2 regions of the Asanoa ferruginea genome follow, and region 1 is predicted to be linked to the other one. Evidence: riboswitches for the same ligand, from Rfam matches in the RefSeq annotation. Region 1 holds a riboswitch; the other holds the start of a gene.

Region 1 (9,459 bases):
AAGCCCGGTATCGCTGTTGTGGCTCCGCGAGTCCGCCGCGCCGCACCGGGTGGTCGCTCTACCGGCGGCCGGCAAGGGCGGCACGGTCAGCGGCACCCTCCGCCCGTCACGCCTGCAACCGGGGGAGTGGACCGTGAACATCGGCCCGCCGCGCACTCTGCTCCGGGTCACCGACCCGATCCCGCCGCTGCCATCGAGCTGGATCGACCCGCACACCCGGGTGACCCCGTTGGCCCGCGCTGGTGCGCTCCGGGTCCTGGTCGACCGCCCGACGATCTACGCCACCGCGGCCCGCGTGGACGGCCCGGACCTGTGCATCGAGGGCTCCGGCCCCCCGGCGGCGGACCTCCTGCTCCACATCGAGCGAGCCCCCGGCGTGCCGTCGCGCTCCTACCCGGTGACGGCGGCGGGCGACGGCTGGTCGGCCCGGCTTCCCCTCACGGACCTTGCCCACCCCACTCCGGCCGTGCCAGCCGAGCCGGTCGCAACCTGGCTCGTGGCCCTCGGCGCCCCCGGCGCGGCGACGACCCCACTGCTCACCGGCCCACAGTTCGCGCGCACCGCAACGGCCGACTTCGTGGCCGACACCAACCCCCGCGGCGGCCTGACAATCACCTAGCCACCCGCCACCGGGCGGAGATCAAGAGGCGCCGCCTGGGTGATCTCGCGCTACTAGCCTCGCAGCCTGTGAGCCAGAGCGGGAGTCAAGCAGCAGCGTTCTTCAGAGAGCTCGTCCGCCATCGGATCGTCTGGTATGTGCGCGACGACCTGGGCAGCCCTGCCCCGAAGACCTCCAGTGGAGAGCGCGCGTTGCCGTATTGGTCGTCCAAGACCCGCGCGCGACGGGCAGCCGACATCTGGGGCAACGGCCTACGCGTTGTTTCCACACCACTGGAAGCCTGGAGAACCGAAGACCTCCCGGAGCTCAGAGAAGAGGGATATCGGGTCGGGATCAGCTGGACCGGGCCTCGCCTCGTCGGCTGGGACTTCACCGTGGCCGAGGTGCTCAACAGACTGGCACACGCGCTACACGAAGGCCCCTACGCCGACGACAACGAAGCCCCGAGCTAAGGGCCAAAGCCTGCCAGCATGAGGTGGGCTCGGAACTTGCGAACACACCAACTCGCGATCAACGGGTGAATTCGGGGCGACGGCGACGAAGGCGGCAGCGGAGCGAAGCGCAGCGGTCTCTGGCGGGAGCATCGGTCGTGCCCACTGCGGACCCGAGCCAGAATCCTGGCTATTCGCTCTTTGCCTTGCGGGCGCGGAGCTTCCGGGTGGCGGCGTCGGCGTAGCGGCGGGCGACGAACTTGGTGGCCATCGCCAGCGATCGTGCGCCACCCACCGGGATCGTTTCGACGCCGCTGTAGCTGGCCTTCTTGGCCTTGGCCGGGCGGGACACCAGGCGGGGGCGAGGTGAGACCAGGTCGCTCTCGGGGAGGTCGGCCAGGTCGGTCACGGCGAAGTCGGTGCCGCTGACCCAGCGTTCGCCCGCCACGGCCAGGACGGCCTTCTCCCAGGTCTCGTCGGCGCGGCGGATGCGGGCGGCGCGGCTGAGTGCTGATGTGCGCCACAGTTCGACCGCGGCGTCCGGGCCGGTGACGCCCGGCGGCAGCACCCGGACCAGGCCGACCTGCCATTCGTCGGCCACGCCGACCAGGCGGCGCACGGTGTTGGCGTCGACGCCGCAGGTGACCGGGACCCGCAGCAGGTAGGGCGACGGGTAGACCGTTTCGGGGACCGCGGAGACCAGGGCGACGCGCGGCTCGGAGCGGTAGGTCGCCTCGATCAGGCGGCGGTCGAGCAGCGGGTCGTTGAGCACCGACATCCGCTCCTGGGTGATGGCCGACCAGTCGGCGACCAGCAGGATCCGCAGGTCGTTCACGTCGCTGGCCAGCAGGCGGTCGACGCAGGTGCGGACCAGTTCGAAGCTGCCCTCGGCCGGGACGACCGCGGTGACCAGGGGGACCTTCCAGGCGCGGTTGCCGGCCGGGCGGAGCCAGCGCGGGTGGGGCATCAGGTCGGCCAGGAACGGGTGGTTGTAGCGGCGCAGCTGCTCGCCGCGCTGCATCATGTTGGTCGGGCCCATGTGCCAGCTGCCGGCCTTCGGCTCGGGCACGTAAGCCGCGCCGGCCTGGGTCAGGCGGAAGCCGAACTCGGTGTCTTCGCCCAGCCGCAGGCTGGTGTCGAGGCCGCCGGTCTCCTCGTAGAGGCGCCGGGTCAGGGCCGCGGTCGCGCCGACGTGGGCGCGGAAGTTGAGGTGGTCGCCGGCCCGGAGCTGGTCGGTGTCGTCGATGATCTTTTCGACGTAGTCGTGCGGGTCGGTCTCGTCCCAGGCGAAGAGGGTGTTGATGGTGCCGGCCGCGCAGCGCTCGGCGACCTCTTCGGGGGTCGACCAGCCGGTGCCGACGAAGCGCTTGTGGCCGAGGGTGACCACCTCGTCGCTCACGTGGTGCCAGCGGGCCTGTGCCTCGACGTGTTCGGGGTAGACGACCATGTCGGCGTCGAGCCAGTGGATGATCTCACCGGTGCTGTTGGTCGCACCGACGTGCAGCGCGTTGGACCGGCCCCAGCCGGACGAGTGGTCGGCGACCCGGACGATCCGGCAGTTGCTGGGACGGATCTTCGGCAGCTCGATCGGCGGGTCGCTGGTGTCGTCGGCGATGACGACCTCCAGCAGCTCAGCCGGGTAGGTCTGGTGCGCCAGCGACGCCAGCGTCAGGTTGAGCGACTCCTGGCAGTTGTAGGCCGGGATGACGACGGACACCGTGCGGGTGGGCGTCCAGCGGCCGATCTCGGGCGGCTGCAGGACGCTCCAGTCGTTGCGGAAGATCCGCACCGGCTCTGCTGCGTCGTTCTGGATCGGCACGGTCGAGAGTGTATCCAGCGAAATTCACCCTTGCGCGGGCGCTACGTTTATAGCGCCGGCCGGCGGGTGCCGGCCCGGAGGACGGGAGCGTGGCGTGTCGGTGGAGCAGGATCCCGTACGCATCCACCGATGGCGGATCTACTCGGGCCCACGCGCCGAGCGCCGGCGGCTCTGGCCCGTCCGCATGTTCCGGGCGCCGCTGAGCGTGATCGAGTCGCCGCAGAGCCCGGCCGGGCCGCTCGGTGCCAACACCTGGGTCACCTCCATGTGTGTCAGCGTCGCCTCGCTGGCCGACCTGCGTGCCCTGCTCGACCACCCGGCCGCGATCACCATGGTCCGCAAGCTGACCGTGTACGTGGAGAACTGGCACATCCCGCAGAGCAGTTGGTCGGGCCGGCTGGGTCCGATCCCGCACCTGCTCCGGCACCGGGCCGTGATGCCTTCGAGCAACCACGGCCGGGCCGAGGTCTCGCTCGAGGTGCGCTGGTCGGTCCCGCTGCGCAAGCTGATCATGGCGGTGCTGCCGATCCTCACCTCGGTCCGGCCGCTGCCCCGGCCGGTCAGCGCCGACATCACCGTGCAAGACGTCGCCCCGCCGTGGGTGGGCTCGGCGGTCAACGTGGCCGTCGTCGCCGGTGGGCTGCCGACCAACGCCGACATCCGCCCGCACGACCTGGTGCTCAGCGCCGACGGTGAGCCGCTGCCGCCGGTCCTCGACGACGGCGAAGAGGTGCCCTCGGCGGCGCAGATCTACGGCACGGTGATCCAGGCCGGCGCGGCCGGTGCGGCCGGCAGCGTCATGGTCGATGTCGAAGACTCGGCCTGCATCCGCCGCTACGGCCCGTTCGGGCCGAGCGCCCAGCGTGCCGAACTCGTCTTCGACGAGACCACCTGGCGGATCAAGGGCACCGACGGCAACCTGGTCACCGGCCGCCTCGACGCCAGCCGGATGCCCGAAGAGGCGATCGACGCGCTGTCCGACGTGGGCCTGGTGCACTGCGCCAAGGCGCCCTGCGTGCACCCGACACAGGAGGCGGCGGTGCTGGTGCGGCTGGCCGCGGCCGGCGTGCTGCTGCACGCGCCCGACCTGATGCCGCCGGTCGCCGCCCACCTCGCCGACGAGTTGCGCCCGCTGATCGTCGGCGACCTGCCGCACCTGGCCGACGGTGACTTCGAGTGGGAGGTCCGGGCGGTCCGGCAGCGCCGGGCGGCCCTGCGCCAGCACGCCACCGCGTTCGCGCTGCCCCGGCTGGCCGGCAAGACGTTCCCCGCGCTGGTCGCGCCGCCGCCGGTCAGCGTCCTGTTGGTGACCCGCCGGCTGGAGCACGTCGCCGAGGCGATGACCGCGATCGAGCGGCAGACCTACCCCGACCTGGAGATCGTGCTCTGCCTGCACGGCGTGCTGCCGTCGCCCGAGGTGCTCGACCGGGTGGCCCACTCGCCGCGGCCGGTCGAACTGGTCACCATCTCGCCCGAGGAGCGGTTCGGCTTCGGCGAGGCGATCGGCCGGGCCACCGCCCGGGCCCGCGGGAGCTTGATCACCAAGTTCGACGACGACGACACCTACGGCCCGGAGCACGTCTGGGACCTGGTGCTGGCCCGCCTGGTCTCCGGGGCCACGCTGGTCGGCAAGTCGGCCGAGTTCGTGCACCTGCACGCCCTCGACACCACGGTGCGCCGCGACGCCGGCCGCAGCGAGATCTACGCCCGGGTGGTGGCCGGCGGCACGATGCTGATCAGCCGGGGCGACCTGGAGGAGATCGGCGGCTGGCGGCCGGTGCCCCGGTCGATCGACCGTGGCCTGATCGAGCGGGTGGCCCGGGGCGGCGGCTTGATTTACCGAACCCATCCGCTGGGGTACGTCTACCACCGCCGCGCCGGCGGCCACACCTGGGATCCGGGCCTCGAATACTTCCTGCGGGAAAGCGGCGCGCAGTGGCCGGGCGTGCCCCGGCACAGCGAGTTCGGCACGCTGCCGGCGAACGCGCACCCGCTGCCGGCCGACCCGGCGCCCGCGGGGCCGATGCCCGACGCCCGCTTGGTGGGGCGCTCGGCGGGGTAAGAACCCCGGCATGGCAGCCAAGGTCGCGGTGGTCGCGCATCAACGCAAGAGCCTGGGTGGCGGGTTACCGGAGCTACGGCGCCGGCTCGCCGACGCGGGGATCATCGATCCACTGTGGTACGAGGTGCCGAAGAGCCGCAAGGCGCCCAAGAAGGTACGCAAGGCCCTCGACGCGGGCGCCGAGCTGATCCTGGTGTGGGGCGGCGACGGGATGGTGCAGCGCACCGTCGACGCGCTGGCCCACGCCGAGGCCGGCAAGGTCCCGCTGGCCATCCTGCCGGCCGGCACGGCCAACCTGTTGGCGGCCAACCTGGGCATCCCCGAAGACCTGGCCGAAGCGGTGGAGATCGCGCTGCACGGCCGGCGCCGGGCGATCGACCTCGGGCGGATCAACGGCGAGCATTTCGCGGTGATGGCCGGCGCCGGATTCGACGGCGAAATGATCCGCGAGGCCGACGGCGGGCTGAAGGACCGGTTGGGGCGGCTGGCGTACGCGTGGACCGGCGCCCGCCACGTCCGCGACGGCGCCGTGCCGATGAGGGTGACGGTCGACGGCGCGGAGTGGTACGCCGGGGCGGCTTCCTGCGTGCTGTTCGGCAACGTCGGCACGATCACCGGCGGCATCCGGGCGTTCGACGACGCCGACCCGCACGACGGCAGGCTGGAGGTCGGCGTGGCCACCGCCGAGGGCGCGCTGGAATGGGCCCGCACCCTCGGCCGGATGGCCACCGGCCGCTCCGACGGCTCACCGTTCATCAAGATCACGGCGGGTCGGGACATCAAGGTCAAGTTGGCGGAGCCGTTGACCTACGAGATCGACGGCGGTGCCCGGAGCGCCGCGAAGAAGCTCAAGGCCCGCGCGGTGCCCAGCGCCGTGACGGTCTGCCTCCCGGACCAGGCCTGACCGCGGGCCAGCTCTGACCGCGGGCCAGCTCTGACCGCGGGCCAGCTCTGACCGCGGGCCAGCCCTGACCGCGGGCCAGCCCTGACCGCGGGCCAGCCCTGACCGCGGGCCAGCCCTGACCGCGGGCCAGCCCTGACCGCGGGCCAGCCCTGACTGCGGGCTGGCTTGCTCGTTTGGCGCCCGGCGCCCGGCGCCCGGCGCCTAGGCCGGCGTGCTGGTTTCGGGCCTGTCCGGACCGCGGACCGGCCGCTCTGCTGACTCAGGGCCGGCCCTGGAGGCGGCCCGAATGGTGGGCCGGCTTTGTGGTTTCGGGCCGGCCTAGCCGCAGGCGGCCCTAGTGCTTTGGACCGGCCCTGCGGGCCGGCAGGGGTGCTGGCTTTGGACCGGCCCTGCGGGCCGGCAGGGGTGCTGGCTTTGGACCGGCCCTGCGGGCCGGCAGGGGTGCTGGCTTTGGACCGGCCCTGCGGGCCGGCAGGGGTGCTGGCTTTGGACCGGCCCTGCGGGCCGGCCGGGGTGCTGGCTTCGTCCGAACCTGCCGGCCGGCCGCTCTGCTGGCTTCGGGTCGGCCCTGGGGGCCGGCCCTAACCTAGGGCCGGCTCCGTGAATGCCGCCGGTGGCACCGGGTCGTCGGCGGGGCAGGCGCCCCGGGCGACGTAGCGCTCGATGAACGTCTCCACCGCCCGCCGCACCCGCCGGCCGGCGCCGCGCCGGTCGAGGGCCGACGCCGCAGCCGTGAAGCAGGTCAGGGCGGCCGCGGCCAGTTGCGGGTCGGCCAGCCCGTCGCGGGCCGCGGCGAGCCAGTCGCGGTGCCGGCGCAGCGGTGAGCGCAGGTGCTCGGTCGCCGCCGCGGCGGCGTCGGCCGCGATCGGGTCGTCGAGCAGCGCGGTCACCACCGCCAGCGGCACCACCCAGCCGTCGCCGGGCTGCTGGTCGATCATCCGGAACTCCAGGTAGCCGCGCGGCCGGACCGGCGGCACCAGGGTGCCCAGGTGGCGTTCCAGGTCTTCCAGGGTGGCCTCGCGCGGGCCGTGGCCGCGCAGCCAGGAGCGCATGGTCAAGCCGGTCGCCACCTGCCAGGGCGCCGGCTCGGGTTCGGCGATCATCGTGACGTTGGCCCGCAGCGCGTAGCGGGCCCAGTCGGCCCGCGGGTCGCCGGTGCGCCGGGGCGCCCGGGTGCGGGTCGCGTCGGTGCCGAACCGCAGTGCCTGCCGGTAGGAGACCCAGCGGGTGCCGCGGACCCGCCGCGGCGAGTTGGCGAACGCGGCCAGCAGCACCGGGCCGATCGCGTCGGCCAACCACCAGCGCATCTGGTAGCCGCTCCAGCCGTCGGAGTCGTCGCCGGAGTCGAGGCAGACCTGGACCGACGCGGAGTTGCACATCACCGCGAGCCCTTTGCCGCCGGACCGCGAGTGATAGTCGGCCAGCGCGACGTAGCGCGGGTGCGTGGTGATCAGTTCGGGCCGCCGGTGCGCGTCGAAGCCGGTGCCGTCGAGCAGCAGCCCGTCGGCGGCCAGCGCGGAGCGGGCCAGGGCCAGGTCGGCCCGGGTCGCCTCGACGCAGTCCAACAGCGACGCGCCGACGGCCGACGAGATCTCCAGTTGCCCGCCCGGCTCGATGGTGATCCGGCCGCCACCGGGCAGCGGATCGGAAAGTCCACTGGTCGCCTCGACCAGCCGGGCGATCGACGGGCGCGCCAACGGCGCGCGCGGATCGCGCACGGGGTATTCGAGCTCGACACCGACCCGGCCAACCGGGCCGACACGGAATCCCGCGGCCGCGACGTAGGTCTCCGCCGCGCGCTCCGTGAGGACGGCGATCTCGTCCACGGCGCCTCCGATGAGTGCGGTTATCTGCCGCCGTCGGCGGGAGTGCCGGCGGCGCCGATGGGGTGGGGTGTGTGCCGGCCGGCGTAACGCCCGGTCGGAGTGACTCCATTAGCGGTCCCGCGAGCCTCCTTGTCCAGCGGAACCGGCCAACTCGAAATGAACCTTCGATTGACCACACGTTCGGCTGACGGCGTCGGTTGCCGGCACTACTTTCACGTTTTCCCGTACGCTTTCTTAAGCACTCCTTACGTCACTGAAAGTCGTTGGTACGTAACGCATTCCGGGCCTAAGTGAGGGTCATCCGATCCTTGCGAAGAATAGGTCCGGATCGGTTAAGCTGACTGCGGCTTCCGCCGGATCATCCCCCCGGTGACACCGGCGCCGCTGCCGCCTAATCGCCGAGAGGCGAGCCGGGGACCCGAGTTCCTGGGGTGAGTCCGCGAATGCGGTAGGGGTAGTTCCGCCCCGAACCCGACAGCTAACCCGGTAGGCGGCCCTACCGAAGGAACGTGAATGACGCGCAAAGGACGTCCGCGCGCTGTTGTTCGGCGCGCCGGCATGGTCGGGATCGTCACGCTGTTGGTGGGTCTTGCCCTCACTCCAGCGGCGGTCGCCGCACCCAAACCCACGCCCGCTCCGCCTGTCGAGGGCGGGAAGAACGAACTGCTCGACGACGTGATCGAAAGGACCAGCCGGGCCTTCGTCGATGCCAAGAACGCGGTGGCCGACTCGCGCAAGAAGCAGGACGCGCTGAACAAGGACCTGGCCCGGCTCGCGGTGCGCACGGCGGCGCTGTCCCCGCAGGCCGCGGAGATCGCCCGGCACAGCTACATCAACGGCCGGATCGGTCCCGCGCTGATGCTGCTCAACAGCAGGTCTCCGAGCCTTTTCCTGGACCGTGCCGAGACGCTCGACATGCTGTCGGCCTACGACAACGGGCGGCTGGCCGAGTTGGCCGATGCCACTCGACAGACCCAGACGGCCAAGAGCCAACTCGATCTCGAGGTCAAGCGCGAGGCCGCCCAGGCGGCCGTGATGGCCAAGCAGAAGTCCGAAGTGGAGAAGGCGTTCACGCTGGCCGGCGGCGAGACCGTCAACGGCAACGTGTATGTGAACCAGCCGGTGGCCCGGCAGTCACCGCGGGCGAGCGACGGGTCGTTCCCGCCACAGTCGTGCAGCGTCAAGGACCCGACGACCAACGGCTGCATCACGCCGCGGATGTATTTCGCGCTCAAGGAGACCCAGCGGGTCGGCTACAAGCGGTTCGTCTCGTGCCACCGAGACGGCGGCCCCTTCGAGCATCCGAAGGGGCGCGCCTGTGACTTCTCGGTCTTCAAGACCCAAGACTTCGGGAGCGGCGACGCACAGGGCGACGCCCGCTTCTACGGCAACAACCTGGCGTCCTTCCTCGTCAAGAATGCCGACAAACTCGGCATCCTCTACGTGATCTGGTATCGCCAGGTGTGGCTACCGTCGACGGGGACGTGGAAGTCCTACAGCGGTCAACACGGCGATCCGTCGAGTGACCACACCAACCACGTCCACCTCTCGATCCTCTAGAAACTAGCGCCGCCGGGTTTCGGGCGCGGGCCTGCGGGCCGGCGCCCGACCCGCTGGCTGGCGGGGCTGCCGGCGGTGCGGCTCGAGGTGCGGGATCGGCATCCGCACCTCTTTCTCGGTGGTCACGGTGACCGGCTCGCCGTGGTGGGTGAGGTCGAGGCTCGAGTCGGCCGCACCGTTGCGCAGCGAATAGATCGCCTCGTGCTGGCGCACGTCGACCCGCAGCCGCATGCCCCGC
Region 2 (9,459 bases), 1.2 Mb from region 1:
GTTCTCGATCTCGCTCGGCGCGATGTTCTTGCCGCCCGACGTGATCATGATGTCCTTGGCCCGGTCAGTGATCCGCAGGTGCCGCTCGGTCTCCCACTCGCCCACGTCGCCGGTGCGCAGCCAGCCGTCGGCGGTCTTCGCCTTCGCCGTGGCCGCGGGATCCCGGTAGTAGCCGACGAACACACCGACGTGCCGGAGCTCGATCTCGCCGGTGGCCGGGTCGAGGCGGATCTCGACGTCGTCTTCCGGCTCGCCGACCGTGCCGAGCTTGACCCGGTGCGGCCGGTTGCCGGTCGCGATCGCCGAGCTCTCGGTCATCCCGTAGACCTCGTACATCGGGACGCCGATGCCCATGAAGAAGCGCAGCACGTCGGGCGCGATCGGGGCGGCACCGGAGGCGGCGAAGCGGACCCGGCCGATGCCGACCCGTTCGCGCAGGGCGCGGAAACAGAAGAGCCAACCGATGGCGTACGCGAGCCGGGTGCCGACGGTGTGCGTGCCGCCGGTGCGGACCAGCGTCGCGCCGATCCGGTCGGCGACCTTCAGCCAGAGGCGCGCGTTGAGCCGTTTGACCGGCGAGGCGTTGGCCAGCCGGATGGTCACCGTGGCGAGGATCTTCTCCCAGATCCGCGGCACGCCGAACAGGATCGTCGGCTGCACCTCGCGCAGGTTGGCCTGCACCGTGGCGATCGACTCGGCGAAGTTGACCTGGATTCCGGCGCCGGCGTTGAACCAGATCGTGAAGATCCGCTCGGCGACGTGGCACAGCGGCAGGTAGGACACCAGCAGGTCGCGCGGGCCCGGCGGGGCGCCGGAGAAGCCCCGGCCGCGGCTGATCGTGCGGACCGCGAAGTCGACGTTGGCGACCGAGAGCATCGCGCCCTTGGGCGGCCCGGTCGTTCCCGAGGTGTAGATCAGCGTCGCGATGTCGTCGGGCGTCGCGGTGGCCATCACGTCGGCGACCGCGTCGGGATGAGCCGCGCGGTGCTCCCGGCCGAGCGTCAGCAGGTCGTCCCAACTCAGCAGCGCCGGGTGGTCGTAGCGGTGCCGGATGCCGCGCGGCTCCAGGTAGATCACCCGTTGCAGGCTCGTGCCGCCGATCACCTCGAGCGCCTTGTCGACCTGCTCCTGGTCTTCGGCGATCAGCACCCGGGCGCCGGAGTGGGCGAGCAGGTAGCCGACCTCGGGCGCCGGGTTGGTCGGGTAGAGGCCGACGGTCATCGCCCGGACCGCGACGGTGGCGACGTCGGTGAAGAGCCACTCGGGCCGGTTGTCGGCGTGCACCGCGACCCGGTCGCCGGGCTCGACGCCGAGGGCGAGCAACCCGTGCGCCACGGTCAGCGCCTGCTCCCAATAGTCGGACCAGGTGAACTGCCGCCAGATGCCGTGGTGCTTCTCGCGCATCGCCACGCCGCCGGGCTCCCGCGCGGCCCGGTCACGGATCCGCGACGCGATCGTGGTCACGGTGTCGGTGCGGGCCGGCGCCAGCGTCATGCCCGTTCCACCTCCCCCAGGTAGGCGCGGATCACGTCGGGGTCGTGCTGGATCTCGGCCGGGACGCCGGTCGCGACCGGTCGGCCGAAGTCGACCACCATCACCCGGTCGGCCAGGTCCATCACCAGGCCCATGTCGTGCTCGACCAGGACGATCGGGATGTCGAGCTCGTCGCGGATGTCGAGGATGTAGCGGGCCATGTCTTCGGTCTCCTCGACGTTCATGCCGCCGACCGGCTCGTCGAGCAGGAGCAGCTTGGGCTCCATGGCCAGGGCCCGGCCGAGCTCGACCCGCTTCTGCACCCCGAAGGGCAGCAGGCCGACCGGCAGCCGGCGCCACTGCTCGAGCTCGAGGAAGTCGATGATGTCCTCGACCCGCTCGCGCGCCGCGACCTCGGCCCGGCGGGCCCTACCGAGCCAGGCCAGGGCGGCGAGCGTCCCGTACCCGATGTGGTGGTGTCGTCCGAGCATCAGGTTGTCGAGAACGGTGAGGTTGGCGAACAGCTCGACGTTCTGGAAGGTGCGGGCCATGCCCCGGGCGGCGATCTGGTGCGGGCGGCGGCCGACCAGGTCGGCGCCGTCGAAAAGGACCCGGCCGCTCTGCGGGCGGTAGACGCCGGAGAGCACGTTGAAGATCGAGGTCTTGCCGGCGCCGTTGGGCCCGATGATGGCGAACAGCTCGCGCGCGCCGACGGTGAAGCTGATCCCGTCGATCGCGCGTACGCCGGCGAAGCTGAGCCGCACGTCGTCGAAGACCAAAATGTCTTCGCTCATGACAACCACCGCTTGCGCCGCTTGTAGTGCTTGACGTCGCGGAACGAGCGGCGGGCGGACGTGTCGGCGGCGCCGAGGCCGAGATAGAACTCGCGCACGTCGTCGTCGGCGAGCAGCCGGTCGGCGGGCTTGTCGAGGACCACCTTGCCGGTCTCCAGCACATAGCCGTGGCTGGCGATCGACAGGGCCATCGCCGCGTTCTGCTCGACCAGCAGCACCGCCGTGCCCAGTTTGTTGATCTCGACGATGATCTCCCGGACCTGGTCGACCAGGCGCGGCGCGAGGCCCAGGCTCGGCTCGTCGAGCAGCAGGTAGCGGGGCCGGGCCATCAGCGCGCGACCCATCGCGAGCATCTGCTGCTCGCCACCGGACAAGTAGCCGGCCAGCTTCCGCCGGCGCTCCTTGAGCACCGGAAAGAGGCCGTAGACGTGGTCGAGCCGCTCGCCGATCGCGCCGGCGTTGGTGTGGCCGCCGACCCGCAGGTTGTCGTCGACGCTCAGCTCGCCGAAGATCCGCCGGCCCTCCATCACCTGGCTGATACCGCGGCGCACGATCGCGGCCGGGCGCAGCCCGTGGATGGGCTGGCCGTCGAGGGTGACCGAGCCCTTGGTCACCGCACCGTCGTGCACGTCGAGCAGCCCGGTCAGGGCCCGCAGCAGTGTCGTCTTGCCCGCTCCGTTGGCGCCGAGCAGGGCGACGACGGCGCCGCTCGGGAGGTCGAGCGAGACACCGCGTAACACCAGCATCACGTCGTCGTAGACGACCTCGAGATTTCGGACTTGCAGCACCGGCGCCCCGCTCATGCGTTGGTGTGGCGTAGGTCACAAGGTGCAGACATTTAACTACGTCGTCACCGTGCGTCGCTAGGGTCGAGCGCGCGATGTTTGCACTGCCAATGAAGTTTCTTTGCCCGTCAGCGTGAGGTGTCCCGCTTTCGGCGAGGATCATTCAGCCGATAGGGCGCACTTCGCCCCTGCGGCGCTTTGTGCAGGTGGGGCGCGGGGTTACGGTGAGGCGCCGGTGTGGTCCTCCGCCATCCCCCCGGATGGCACCGCGCCGGTGCCGCCGAATCGCCGGCCCGCGCCGCGCCCGTCCCCCGGGCGCTCTGACGACCCGGGCCATGACGGCGAATCGGGGACCCAACCGAGCACTGGGGTGAATCCGCGCTCTGTTTCGCGCGCGGTAGGGCGTCCTTCCCGCCCGAACCCGACAGCTAACCCGGTAGGCGGCTGCGGAAGAAGGGTCTGCCTTTGTCGTCAGCACGGATGTCGCTGCGTGCGCTCGTGCTGGTCGCCCTAGCGGTCGCGATAGCCGTGCCCGCGGGCGCCGCGTCGGCCGCACCGTCGGCCAGCGAGCTCACCAAGAAAATCAACAAGTCGTCTGCCGAGTTGGAGAAGGTCGTCGAGGCCTACAACAAGCTCAACGAGCAGACGAAAGCCACCAAGAAGGAAGCGGGCAGCGTGGCCTTCCGGCTGGCCCCGCTCGAGAAGAAGCTCGACGACGCGCAGGCCGATGTCGGTGACATCGCCGTCGCCGCCTACACGTCGGGTCGGCTCAGCACCGCCACCGCCCTGCTGGGTGACAGCGACACGCTGCTGTCCCGCATGTCGGCGCTGGACTCCCTGGCCCGCGAACGCCAGACCACGATCGACACGTTCCGGTCGACCCGCGACCAGCTCAGTGCCGACCAGGAACGGCTGGCCACCGTGCGCGCCCAGCAGGACGCGCAGGCCAAGGAGCTGAACGCCCGCAAGAAGAAGATCGAGGCGGACCTGGACAAGCTGTATGACCTGCGCAAGCAGGCCTATGGCTCGTCGACCTCGAGCGGGTCGTCCTACAGCGGCAAGATCCCGTCGGTGTCGGGCAAGGCCGGTGTCGCGGTCACGTTCGCCTACAACGCGATCGGCACCCCCTATGTCTGGGCCGCGGACGGTCCCGACGGCTATGACTGCTCCGGCCTGACCCTCGCCGCGTGGCGAGCGGCCGGAAAGTCGCTGCCACACAACGCCGCGATGCAGTGGGACACGGTCGCACACATCTCGCGGAGCGAGTTGAAGGCCGGTGACCTGGTCTTCTACGAGGATCTGGGGCACGTCGCGCTGTATGTCGGTGGAGGCCAGGTGATCCACGCGCCGACCTTCGGCGAGTCGGTCAAGCTGTCGTCCGTCGACATGATGAGCCCATACGGGTATGGCCGCGTGCGCTAGCTGATCCCGATCCCGGCGCGGCAGGGCCTCTGGCCCCGCCGCGCCGGGGTAACGGCGGCGCGTAACCAGCGGTGGTCGACGGTCGTTGCGGGAGCAGCCGGCCGGGTTGTGCACGATCGGGGAAAGCCCGGCGGCTCCGATCCCGAGGAGACCACCGTGGACCACTACCTGGCCGAGAGCCCGGACCACGACACGACACGGCGGACGCGACGCACGACCCTGGTCATCGGCGGTGGAGCGGCCTTCCTCCTCGCCGTCATCGGCGCGGCAGCGGTCGCGCTCACGCCCGGCGGCGACGACTCCGCGGCGCCAACGGCAAACCTCCTTCAGCAGACACAGCAGGTCTGTGACGCACCGGCCAACGGCACCCGCCTGGAGGGCGACGGCGCCCGGCTGCTGGTGGACAGCACGGGCACCGCCGACAAGAGCGGCCTGAGCCTGACCGGCCTCGAATGCGTGCTCGACGAGGCCCGGGTGCCCGAGTCGGTCAAGGAGGAGATGTTCTCCACCCGGCCCGCCGATGGCCGCCAGGAGAGCAGTTGGCCGGGCTTCACCGCCTCGTGGACCTATGACCCCGGTGAGGGGCTGGACCTGACCATCTCGCGGACGGCCTGAACCTCCTCGGGACCCTCCCGCCAGGCTGCGGCCGTGCGGGTGATGTAGGACCACCAGCCGATGTGCGGGCCGTAGCGGGCGCGCAGCTCGGCGGGCGTCGGCGGCGGCGTGCCGTAGACCTGCTCGGCCGTCAGCCGGAACTGCCGCATCTCCAGCGGCACCTCGTCAGGGCGACCCAGCCCACGCAGCAGCAGCGCGTTGGCGGTGAACGGCCCGACGCCGGGCAGGGCGAGCAGCGCGGTGCGGGCGTCGCAGTAGGGCGCGACGCGCAGCCAGGTCTCGCCCAGCCCGGCCACTCCCGCGGCCACCTCGCGGACCCGGGCGGCCCGCTGTGCGTTGCCGGCGTAGCCGCGCAGCGTCTCGTCGTCGAGCCCGGCCACCACCTCGAGCGAGGGGAACGACCGGTAGACCACGTCGTCGACGACCAGGGACGGCCCCAGCTCGGCCGCCATCCGCCGGCGACGCGCGCCGGCGAACCACTGGGTGCTGCGCTGGGTCAGCGTGAAGTAGATGGTCGCCTCGGACAGCGACGGGAAGCGGACCTGATGGAGGCCGCGCGCGACCCGCAGCACGGGCGCCATCGCCGGGTCGGCGTCGGCGATCGCATGGAAGCCGCGAAGGTCGTCGGCGAGGCCGAGCCAGCCGGCGACGGCCTGCTCGACGGCCGCGGCCTCGGCTGCGGTCAACGGCGCCGCGGCGAGCACCGCGAGCCGCACACCGCCGGTCGGACCGGCGTCGACCTGCGCCACCACGGCCGCCCCCGCGGCGGCCTTGGCGGGGTCGGGATGGGCGAACGCCCGGCGCACACAGCCGTCGGCGACCCGGTGCTCGCCGGCCATCGGCCCGAAGCCCTCGAGCGCGCGAACGCTCAGGGCGAAGTCGTAGGGAGGGGCGGCCGTCAGGACCGCCCGGTGAACAACGGAAGGTGTCATGCGGCAACGCTCCCGCACGGGTACGACAAAAACGGCCGGCGTCCAAAGGACGCCAGCCGTTTCGTTGAACCCGAACCTATGCCGCCTGTAGACCCTCTGCCCGGGCCAGCTCGCGGAGCCGGCCGAGGGCCTGGATCTCGAGCTGGCGGATCCGCTCCCGGGAGAGCGAGAACCGCGACGCGACCTCGGTGAGCGAGTGCTCGCGACCGTCCTCGAGCCCGTAGCGCGCCCGCATGATGCCGGCCGAACGGTCGTCGAGATGGTTGAGCAGGCTCTCGATGCGCTGCCGCTCGAGCGTGCTGAGCACCACGTCTTCCGGTGACGGCGCGTCCTGGTCGGCGACCAGGTCGCCGAGGTTGGTGTCGCCGTCGTCGCCGACCGGGGTGTCCAGCGAGACCGTGTCCTGCGACCAGCGGACCAGCTCGTGCACCCGCTCCACCGGCACGCCGAGCGCCGTCGCGATCTGCTCGGGCTCCGGGTCGGAACCGAGCTCGCGGGTGAGCTGGCGGGCCACGTTGCGCATCCGGTTGACGTCTTCCACCAGGTGCACGGGCAGGCGCACGGTGCGCTCCTGCTGCGCGATGGCCCGGCTGATCGCCTGCCGGATCCACCACGTTGCGTAGGTGGAGAACTTGAAGCCGCGCTCGTAGTCGAACTTCTCGACCGCGCGGACCAGGCCGGTGTTGCCCTCCTGGATCAGGTCGAGCATCGGCATGCCGGACCGCACGTAGCGCCGCGCGATCGACACGACAAGCCGCAGGTTGGCGCGGATGAACAGGTCCTTGGCCCGGTCACCGTCGACGACCACCGACTTGAGCTCTTCCCGGTCGATCCCCTCAGGAATCGTGTCCTCGTCGAGGAGGTGCTGCGCGTAGAGGCCACCCTCGATCGCCTTGGAGAGTTCCACCTCCCTGGCCGCGTCGAGCAACGGCGTCCGGGAGATCTCGTGCAGGTAGACGCCGACCAAATCGCGCTCTTCAGCGACCTGGTCCGTGCGCATCACGATGTTGTTCTCCACGTTGCCCACTGTCCCCTCGGTTACCCCAACGTTCTCGTGTTTCACACCGACCTGCCCCTCCCCGAGGTAACTCGTGAGGTGCCCCATCGGTGCTGACACCTACACAACAGTCGAAACGCTCCGGGGATTCCGTCTTGCGAGTCGAAACTGTCACGAATGCCTGAGTGCTTCCTGAGAGTGAGTGTCATATTCACCCTGCTATCTCTCAGGCTCTGAGGATCGGGTCGCGGACCGGTCGCCGTTGGCCTACCGCGCGCCCTATTTATCACACCATTTCCGGCGGTGTCCTCGCAGCGACGTAGGCCACTGCGCGGATGCGATTCGCGTCACTGCGTAGTGACACGCACCACAGAGCGCCACGGTTCACTCCGACACCAGTCAAAAGTCGGTGTCAGGCGAGCAGGGCGATCGCTTCCCGAACCTGTTGGTGAGAACGCGCGAGAGCCGCGCGGGCTTCCGTGACCGCGGCACCTGAGACCAGAGACACCAACGCGGTCTTCAGATCGCCGTCGGCGGCGGTCAACGCACGCGTGCAGTCGGGTTCCGGACAACCGGTCGCTTCCATCAGGATCGAGATCAGCCGGCCGCGCAACTTCGCGTTGGTCGCCGAGAGGTCGATCATCAGGTTGGAGTAGACCCGGCCGAGCCGGACCATCACGGTCGTGGAAAAGGCGTGCAGCACCAGTTTCTGCGCACTCGCGGCCTTCATCCGGGTTGATCCGGTGACCACTTCGGGGCCGGTGTCAAGGCCGATGAACAGGTCGACCTCGTCGCGGGCGGCCGCGTGCGGGTCGGCCGCGATCAGCGCCGTGCGGGCGCCGAGCGCACGGGCCGCACGCAAAGCGCCCAACACATAGGGGGTACGCCCGGAGGCGGCCAGGCCGACCACCAGATCCGCCGGCCGCACGCAGGTCTGCGCCTCCAGCGCACCGCCGGCGACATCGTCTTCGGCGTCTTCGATCGCGCCCCACATGGCGTCGCGTCCACCGGCCAGGTGCGGGCAGAACCAGTCTGCGGGCGAGCCGAACGTCGGCGGCAACTCGGCGGCGTCGACCACGCCGACCCGGCCGGAGGTGCCGGCGCCGAAGTAGTGCACGCGGCCCCCGGCGCGCAGCGCGTCGACGGCCAGGTCGACGCACGCGCCGACGGCGTCGAGGACGGCCGCCACCGCGCCGGGCACGGTCTGGTCGGCGTCGTTGATGACCTGGAGCACGTCGCGGGTCGGCAGCAGGTCGAGGTCGTAGGAGGACGGGTTGCGGCGTTCGGTCGGTGCCGCGACGCGAACCACCTCGGGACCGCTCACCCGCGCCGCCGCGTCACCCGGCGGGACCGCACCGCTTCCGCGGTGACCTCCAACGCCTTTCTGGCCTTGGCCCGGTTGCGGGCTGCGACGCCGACGAACAGGCAGTCGACGACGGTGAGTTGGGCGAGCCGGCTGGCGGTGGCGCCGGACCGGTAGGTGGTCTCGCGCGCCGCGGTGGTCAGCACGTGGTCGGCCACGTCGGCGATCGGCGACCGCGGGAAGTTGGTCAGCGCGACCGTGATGGCGCCCCGCGACCGGGCCACGTCGAGCACGTCGAGCACGTCGGCGGTGGTGCCGGTGTGCGAGATGCCCATCGCGACGTCGCCCTTGCCGAGCAGCGCCGCCGAGGTCAGCGCGGTGTGCACGTCTGGCCAGTAGTAGGCGGTGCGGCCGATCCGGTGCAGCTTCTGCTGGAAGTCGGAGGCGACGAAGCCGCTCGCGCCGGCGCCGTAGATCTCGATCCGGCTGGCGCCGTTGAGCGCCTCGACGACCGCCTCGCAGACCTCGGGGTCGAGTTGCTGGGCGGTCTCCTCGACGGCGCGGGCGTCGTTGAAGGCGATCGTGGCGATGATCTGGGTCAGGTCGGCACCGGGCGGGATGTCACCGCCGACCACCCGGGCGTCCGGCGGCTCGATCCGGCGGGCGGCCTCGGCGGCCAGCCGGATCCGTAGCTGCGGGTAGCCTTCGAGCCCAACGGAGCGGCAGAACCGGATGACCGTGGCCTCCGAGGTCTCGGCCGCCGTCGCCAGGTCGGTGATCGTGCGCCGGGCCGCGTCGGCCGGATCGGCGACGACGAGCCGGGCAACCCGCTGTTCGGCTGGCGACAGCGCCGGGAGCAGGCCGCTGATCTGGACGATCAGGCCCGGCTCGGGCATCGCAGAAACCTTCGCTGTCTTCGCCACGCATGAAACTTACTTTCACGCGCCGAGCGCCGTCAACTACCCGCAGCGGGGTGGTCAAGCCGACCGCGCGTGCCACTCGCGCAGGACGATCGCCTCGTCTTCCGGGGCCAAACCGCCCGGCTTCACGTCCTGCGGCGCCGTGTCCATCCAGTGGGCGGTACGCAGGGCCGTCTCGGCTATCGGGCGCGCCGGTAGACCGGCCTCCACCGAGCGGG

The links. A riboswitch is a leader RNA that binds a small molecule or an ion and turns the genes downstream of it on or off. The one in region 1 is predicted to bind cyclic di-AMP.
Region 2: it holds a riboswitch for cyclic di-AMP, as region 1 does, so the genes downstream of both, DFJ67_RS02090 (C40 family peptidase) here and DFJ67_RS07965 (coiled-coil domain-containing protein) in region 1, are expected to answer to the same signal.

Annotation. Positions count from the first base shown of each region.
Region 1 covers NZ_QUMQ01000001.1:1,628,146-1,637,604, reverse strand. The annotation lists gene DFJ67_RS08005 (glycosyltransferase family 2 protein) at 1-619, shown strand, start outside; gene DFJ67_RS08000 (DUF2750 domain-containing protein) at 688-1,071, shown strand; gene DFJ67_RS07995 (glycosyltransferase family 2 protein) at 1,241-2,869, opposite strand; gene DFJ67_RS07990 (glycosyltransferase family 2 protein) at 2,964-4,931, shown strand; gene DFJ67_RS07985 (diacylglycerol/lipid kinase family protein) at 4,942-5,835, shown strand; gene DFJ67_RS07970 (glutamate-cysteine ligase family protein) at 6,417-7,661, opposite strand; cyclic di-AMP (ydaO/yuaA leader) riboswitch at 8,040-8,170, shown strand; gene DFJ67_RS07965 (coiled-coil domain-containing protein) at 8,175-9,221, shown strand; gene DFJ67_RS07960 (glycoside hydrolase family 65 protein) at 9,225-9,459, opposite strand, start outside.
Region 2 covers NZ_QUMQ01000001.1:419,346-428,804, forward strand. The annotation lists gene DFJ67_RS02075 (AMP-dependent synthetase/ligase) at 1-1,494, opposite strand, end outside; gene DFJ67_RS02080 (ABC transporter ATP-binding protein) at 1,491-2,267, opposite strand; gene DFJ67_RS02085 (ABC transporter ATP-binding protein) at 2,264-3,070, opposite strand; cyclic di-AMP (ydaO/yuaA leader) riboswitch at 3,374-3,510, shown strand; gene DFJ67_RS02090 (C40 family peptidase) at 3,518-4,474, shown strand; gene DFJ67_RS02095 (hypothetical protein) at 4,631-5,089, shown strand; gene DFJ67_RS02100 (DNA-3-methyladenine glycosylase family protein) at 5,041-6,021, opposite strand; gene DFJ67_RS02105 (sigma-70 family RNA polymerase sigma factor) at 6,098-7,021, opposite strand; gene DFJ67_RS02110 (N-acetylmuramic acid 6-phosphate etherase) at 7,431-8,342, opposite strand; gene DFJ67_RS02115 (MurR/RpiR family transcriptional regulator) at 8,339-9,217, opposite strand; gene DFJ67_RS02120 (NAD-dependent epimerase/dehydratase family protein) at 9,299-9,459, opposite strand, start outside.